2 regions of the Alkalihalobacillus sp. NPDC127517 genome follow, and region 1 is predicted to be linked to the other one. Evidence: a T-box and tRNA genes for the amino acid it is inferred to sense, from the RefSeq annotation. Region 1 holds a T-box; the other holds one or more tRNA genes.
What was found. The T-box of region 1 lies ahead of alaS (alanine--tRNA ligase). A T-box ahead of a tRNA ligase gene usually reads a tRNA of that ligase, here a tRNA-Ala.
Positions count from the first base shown of each region.

Region 2: it has a tRNA-Ala gene. The T-box ahead of alaS (alanine--tRNA ligase) is inferred to sense a tRNA for this amino acid. The anticodon was not compared.

Region 1 covers NZ_JBNNQX010000009.1:160,586-163,984, forward strand. Annotated here, with positions in the region: gene ACQKKO_RS13975 (PRC-barrel domain-containing protein) at 1-311, shown strand, start outside; gene ACQKKO_RS13980 (YrzR-like zinc ribbon domain) at 326-514, shown strand; gene ACQKKO_RS13985 (DUF3918 family protein) at 532-720, shown strand; gene ACQKKO_RS13990 (AI-2E family transporter) at 777-1,844, shown strand; T-box leader at 1,888-2,092, shown strand; gene alaS (alanine--tRNA ligase) at 2,154-3,399, shown strand, end outside.
Region 2 covers NZ_JBNNQX010000004.1:203,171-206,569, forward strand. Annotated here, with positions in the region: gene ACQKKO_RS06890 (carbon starvation CstA family protein) at 1-769, shown strand, start outside; tRNA gene ACQKKO_RS06895 (tRNA-Leu) at 928-1,009, opposite strand; tRNA gene ACQKKO_RS06900 (tRNA-Ser) at 1,029-1,119, opposite strand; tRNA gene ACQKKO_RS06905 (tRNA-Ile) at 1,162-1,235, opposite strand; tRNA gene ACQKKO_RS06910 (tRNA-Gly) at 1,248-1,318, opposite strand; tRNA gene ACQKKO_RS06915 (tRNA-Gly) at 1,362-1,433, opposite strand; tRNA gene ACQKKO_RS06920 (tRNA-Gln) at 1,438-1,512, opposite strand; tRNA gene ACQKKO_RS06925 (tRNA-Met) at 1,528-1,601, opposite strand; tRNA gene ACQKKO_RS06930 (tRNA-Ser) at 1,623-1,715, opposite strand; tRNA gene ACQKKO_RS06935 (tRNA-Ala) at 1,734-1,806, opposite strand; gene comGB (competence type IV pilus assembly protein ComGB) at 1,980-3,026, opposite strand; gene comGA (competence type IV pilus ATPase ComGA) at 3,017-3,399, opposite strand, start outside.

The DNA of each region.
Region 1 (3,399 bases):
AGCACGTATCAAGTATCGGGGATCAAGCCATTATGATTCAAAAAAAGGAAGTACTCGCAACCTGTCAGACAGGGATGTCAGGTGATATCCCACTAAAGCTTGGACGGTGCAAGCTAAAAGGGATGGAGCTTTTTTCTCATTCAGGAGCGATGCTTGGTTTGATTGAGGATGTATATTTCAGCACGGAAATGGGCACGATTGTGGGGTATAAAGTGACGGACGGTTTGCTTGCCGATTTGACTACTGGACAAAAGATGTACCGGGGTCAGCATTTAATTGTAGGTAAGGAGCGAGCCATCCTCTCTAATTAAAGGAGGCCCCCGCAATGCGCTGCCCAAATTGTCGAAGTATAGATATAGGAAAGATCGGAACAAATCAATACTACTGCTGGAGCTGCTTTGTTGAAATGAGTATCGTTCAAGGCAGACTATCTCTTCATCAAGTGGAGGAGGATGGTTCGTTAAGCTCGTTGGATGACTTATTTGAAGACGAACAGCTTCGGATGGAAAAGTAAACCGAGGAGATGAGTGAATGCGTCGAACGATGAAACCATTATTATTAGTGGGGTTAGGTGCGGCAATCTATTCAATGAATCAAGCTAAGTCTACGTCAATGCGTGACGAGTGGCTTCACAAGATAGAAAAGTTTACCTCAGAACCACTCATTTCGAAAAAACAATGGAAAAAAACGAGAAAAAAAGTCATGAAAGCATTTCGTTAAATGGACTTGCCGGGACAAGCTTTTGTTCCGGCTCTCTTTATATAAGGAGGAGAAAATTGAGGGAGAAAAAACAATCTTTTTCATTTATCTTTCGAGCACTTCATCTATTTATTTGGCTCCTCATTCTGTATGCATTCTTTGTGTTATGGCCCTTTATATTGCCTATCTTACATGTGGTTTTAAAGATCATCACACCTCTACTTCTGGCAGGTCTGTTTGCATACATACTGCATCCACTTATAGAGGGACTTCATCAGTGGAGACTTCCTCGGATTGCTGCGATATTACTTGTATTTGGGTTATTCTTAGGCAGTTTAGCTTTAGCTATAATATATGGAGTGCCTGTCTTTATTCGCCAAGTGCAGGAAGTCATGCAGGTGTTACCAAGTCAAGTAGAGCGTGTAATGGATCTTGTGCATTCATGGGAGGATTCCGTTGAACGAATGCCACTTTTTTTAAGAGAGCATTTAGACGATTGGTCTGACGAACTAATTATTGCATCAGAAAAGTGGTTGGATCGACTTGAAATTGGCTTATTGGCTGGACTCAAATCAATTCCATCTCTGGTAGTCATTCCATTTTTAGTTTTTTACTTTTTAAAGGATGTTTCCTTACTTAAAAAGTCAGTTTGGTATCTAACGCCTGTTAAATGGAGAAAACCACTTACATTATATGGCCGAGATGTCGACCACACTTTTGGTAGCTACATAAGAGGACAAATGCTCGTAGCAGCAGGAGTTGCGACATTATCAATCATAGGATTATGGCTTGTTGGCGTACCTTACTCTGTTTTACTCGGACTGTTTATAGGGGCAACAAATATCATTCCATACTTTGGTGCAATCATTGGAATGGTACCTGCATTAATTGCTGCTCTACTCATTTCCTGGGACAAAGCATTGTATACTTTAATTATACTTGCTGTCATTCAGCAGATTGAAGGAAATGTACTTTCTCCACTCATAGTAGGAAAGACCTTACACCTTCACCCCTTGTTTATTATTGTGGCTCTCCTTGTAGGGGTGGAACTCGGAGGAATCATTGGCCTTCTTCTTGCAGTTCCGTTTCTAGCTGTGTTAAAAGTGACGTTATTCCACGTGCGTCAACACTTTCAGAATGATTGACTTTTAGAAAAATGATTTTTATAATGACTATGACAAGCCTATAACCAAAACATTGATGGAACAAGTAAGCGACAGTCCGTTTTAAGAGAGAACCTCCTTTGGCTGTGAGAGGTTTAACGAAGGGTCGAAGAACGCTATTCCGGAGTGCAGTTGCTAAACAACTGCCGTTTGCCGCGTTAAGGTACTTAAGCGATGAATTGTTTTGATTCATAACTAGGGTGGTACCGCGTGATAATCTCGTCCCTTCTATTAGGGAGGAGTTTTTTTGTTATGTTGGAATGGTTAATTTGTAAAGGAGATGAGTAGACGATGAAACATTTAACCTCTGCTGAAGTAAGGCAGATGTTCTTGGATTTCTTTAAGGAAAAAGGGCACGATGTAGAGCCGAGTGCACCTCTTGTTCCTTTTGAAGATCCTACCTTACTTTGGATTAATAGTGGAGTGGCCACACTTAAGAAATATTTTGATGGAAGTGTGATTCCAAACAATCCTCGTATCACAAATGCTCAAAAATCAATTCGTACGAATGATATTGAGAATGTAGGGAAAACAGCTAGACACCATACGTTTTTTGAGATGTTAGGAAACTTCTCGATTGGTGACTATTTTAAAAAAGAAGCGATTGTATGGGCGTGGGAATTTCTTACAAGCGAGAAGTGGATTGGATTTGATCCTGAGAAGTTATCTGTTACGATCCACCCTGAAGATGATGAAGCCTACGATCTATGGATAACGGAAATTGGAATTCCAACTGAACGAATCATCCGCCTTGAGGGAAACTTCTGGGATATTGGTGAAGGACCAAGTGGACCAAACTCTGAGATCTTTTTTGACAGAGGGCCTGAATACGGGGATGATCCTAAAGATCCAGAGCTTTATCCGGGTGGAGAAAACGATCGTTATCTAGAGATTTGGAACTTGGTATTCTCTCAATTTAACCATAATCCAGATGGCTCTTACACACCGCTTCCAAAGAAAAACATCGATACAGGTATGGGTCTTGAGCGTATGGTATCGGTTATTCAAAATGTACCAACAAACTTTGAAACAGATCTGTTTATGCCGATCATTAAGTCTGTTGAAAAACTAACATCAGTAAACTATACAGACCGTGTGGAAACAGATGTTGCGTTTAAAGTGATTGCTGACCACATTCGTACAGTTGCCTTTGCAATAGGAGACGGAGCCCTGCCATCAAACGAGGGCCGCGGTTATGTTCTAAGAAGACTTCTACGTAGAGCCGTTCGTTTTGCTAAACAGATTCAAATTGAACGTCCATTTATGTATGAACTGGTACCAGTTGTTGGGGAGATCATGAAGGACTTCTACCCAGATGTGAATGAAAAAGCTGATTTCATCCAACGTGTAATTCGGACGGAGGAAGAGCGTTTCCATGAAACGTTGAGTGAGGGACTTACGATTCTTGATAAAATTGTGGCTGAAACAAAAGCTGCTTCAAAAGGGATCGTGATTGGTGAAGATGTGTTCCGCCTGTATGACACGTACGGATTCCCCGTCGACTTAACAGAGGAATATGTAGAAGAAGCAGGACTTG
Region 2 (3,399 bases), on a different contig from region 1:
TTTAATCTTTTTCACGATTACCTGTGGTGCATTATCAGGATTCCATGCCACACAAACACCTATTATCTCAAGGACAACAAAACGAGAAAAGCAAGGCCGGAAGATCTTTTATGGCATGATGATTGCAGAAGGGATCATTGCCATGATTTGGGCTGCGGCAGCCATGAGCTTAGTAAATGGGTACGGAGGTTTAAATGAAATGCTTGCTGCTGGTGGGCCTGGAGCTATTGTTAACGAGGTCTCTACTCTGATGTTAGGAGCAATCGGAGGAACAATTGCTGTTTTAGGTGTTGTTGTATTACCCATCACATCTGGTGACACAGCATTTCGAAGCGCACGCATGATTATAGCCGAGTACTTAAATGTTGCCCAACGTAAGATTTCAAAACGTTTTCTTATTGCGGTTCCTCTCTTTTTAATCTCAGTAGGACTCACACAAATCGACTTTAATATTTTGTGGCGTTATTTTAGCTGGGCCAATCAAGCCACCGCCGTGATTGCTTTATTTGTAGGTGCAATGTATTTGTATATTGCCAGAAAGAACTACTGGATCTCTCTTGTTCCAGGAAGTTTTATGCTTGTCATGGTTATTACGTATATCTTAAATGCTCAAATTGGATTCAGGCTCCCTATGACAGCCTCTTGGATAGGAGGGCTTGTTGGTGCAGCTATTCTTATCACTTTATTCTTCCGAGCAGCTAAAAAGGCACGAGCAAATAATCTCCCTCTAGAGATTGATGTCTCGTATTGGAAGAAAGATTCAGCTTAATTTGTTTTTCATAAGATTTCTTTTAAAGGACCGTAACTCAAGTAGATACGGTCCCTTTTTTATGATAGAAGCCTCTATTATAGTCTCAGCTCACTACAATTAAATAGACAGAAAAAGAGCCTTGATTTTAGTTGATAAAATCAAGGCTCTTTCAGCAATGCGGGTGAAGGGACTTGAACCCCCACGTCATAAGACACTAGATCCTAAATCTAGCGCGTCTGCCAATTCCGCCACACCCGCGTATTTAATTTCTTCAAAATGGCGGAGAAGGAGGGATTTGAACCCTCGCGCCGCTTACACGACCTACACCCTTAGCAGGGGCGCCCCTTCAGCCACTTGGGTACTTCTCCAAGAGTCAAAAAGCATAGCTCTTATCTTAATGAAGAGTATGATGGGCCTGAGTGGACTCGAACCACCGACCTCACGCTTATCAGGCGTGCGCTCTAACCAGCTGAGCTACAGGCCCATACTCTAGAAAAGCGGGTGATGAGAATCGAACTCACATCATCAGCTTGGAAGGCTGAGGTTTTACCACTAAACTACACCCGCATATTCACATACAGCCAATTCATTCGCATACATAGTACAGCGAAGCGGAAGACGAGATTCGAACTCGCGACCCCCACCTTGGCAAGGTGGTGTTCTACCACTGAACTACTTCCGCAAAATGGCTGGGCTACCTGGGATCGAACCAGGGAATGACGGAATCAAAATCCGTTGCCTTACCGCTTGGCTATAGCCCATCAAACAAAAGGTAATTGCGGGGGAAGGATTTGAACCTTCGACCTTCGGGTTATGAGCCCGACGAGCTACCAGACTGCTCCACCCCGCGACGTTATAAAGTTAATAAAAATGGAGGAGGAAGAGGGATTCGAACCCCCGCGCGGTTTGACCCGCCTGTCGGTTTTCAAGACCGATCCCTTCAGCCAGACTTGGGTATTCCTCCGAGAAAAAACAATGAAAGTGGAGCCTAGCGGGATCGAACCGCTGACCTCCTGCGTGCAAGGCAGGCGCTCTCCCAGCTGAGCTAAGGCCCCTCGTTAGTCATGTGACTTGCTATGTATTTCGTTAGTGTTTCGCTGTCGTTCCGAATAACTATCGGCGACGTTTAATAATATAACACGGTACCTTTGATTTGCGCAACCCTTTTTCAAAAAAAGTTTAAATATTTTTTTTGAAAGGGAGAAAAGGCTTGTTTTCTCCCCTTATATTACCGCAAAGCTCCGATCATTTCAAACATGGGAAGCATAACGGATAAAAACACAACAAAGATAAATCCGCCCATACCAATGAAGAATACAGGCTGTAGAAGTGCCAGTCCCTTCCTTAACGATTCTTCAAGATCTATAAAGAGTAACTCACTGTAATTTTGTAAATCAGACGCTAGGTAGCCTGTACGATTTCCATTCTCCACAACAAATGAAAGATCTTTAAGAAAGTAATGACGATTTAAGAGCATCTGGCTGAGCGACTCTCCTTGCTGTAGTTCCCTTTTCATTTGATGAGCCTCGTGTTGAAAAAAAGGGAGATACGTCTGATTCTCGAAGATAGACAATGCATGCTGTATCGACATCCCTCCTCCAAGAAGTCTCCCAAATTGCAAAGAAAAATAGTAAGTAATGATTCTGCGGGTCACCCGTCGCGTTAACTTTAACTGTAATAGCTTATTGATCTTTAAATGCGGTGGGATGGGCTTAATCTTTATACGATAGTACATATAAAGAGAGAAAAGAATGATAAAGAAAACAGAAGCAATGAAGGGAAGATTTTCTAAGAACCTGAAGAAAAACGCGGTTAAAGCTGGAGGATTGCTGTTCATTGAGACAAACAAATTCTGAAAGTGTGGAACGATAAACTGTTGAACGATGATTAAAACCATAACGCCAGCCCAGCCTAAAACAAGTGGGTAGCGTAATAGCTTTTGAATTTGAACTCTTGTTTTCTCTCTCCCCTCAAATACGATTCCTGCCTGGATTAGCCCTTTAGCCACTTCGCCCTGCTCTTCATAAAAATAAATAAACGAAAGGATATCAGCAGGTAGATTCAAGTGTTCAAATGCTTCATGAATGCGTGCACCGCTGTGTAAGTCAGATTGTATTTGTTCAAGTTGAGCTTGAACAGACTCATTCCCATGTAAGGCGATAAATGAAAGGGCTGCATCCATCGAATACCCTTGCTCCAGCAAATTTCCTATTCGAATCAAACGTTTAGCTTGTTCCAATTGATTACGTTTTTTTCGTAATATAATCAGGTCCATTCCTCCATTCGTTTAACCATTGCACTAGAAATAAACCCCAATGCCCAGGCTTTCCTAGCTGCATGGATAAGTTGATAGTAGGCTGGACGTGTACCTGTTAATACAGCCTTCGTTAACAAATCGCCATCAAGGATCTCATAAAGAGCACGCTGGTGACTCCAAACTGTACCAACCAGCCTTTGAGCAACCATTGCTTGGCATACTTCTGCTAGTTCCATTTTTGACAACCCGTATTCCTGAAAACGCAACACAGCCTGATACGCATCTGTTGTATGAATACTTGCAATCACAAGATGCCCCGTTAAAGCTGCCCTGATTGCAAGCGCCGCTGTTTCTTTATCGCGAATCTCCCCTACAATGATGACATCAGGAT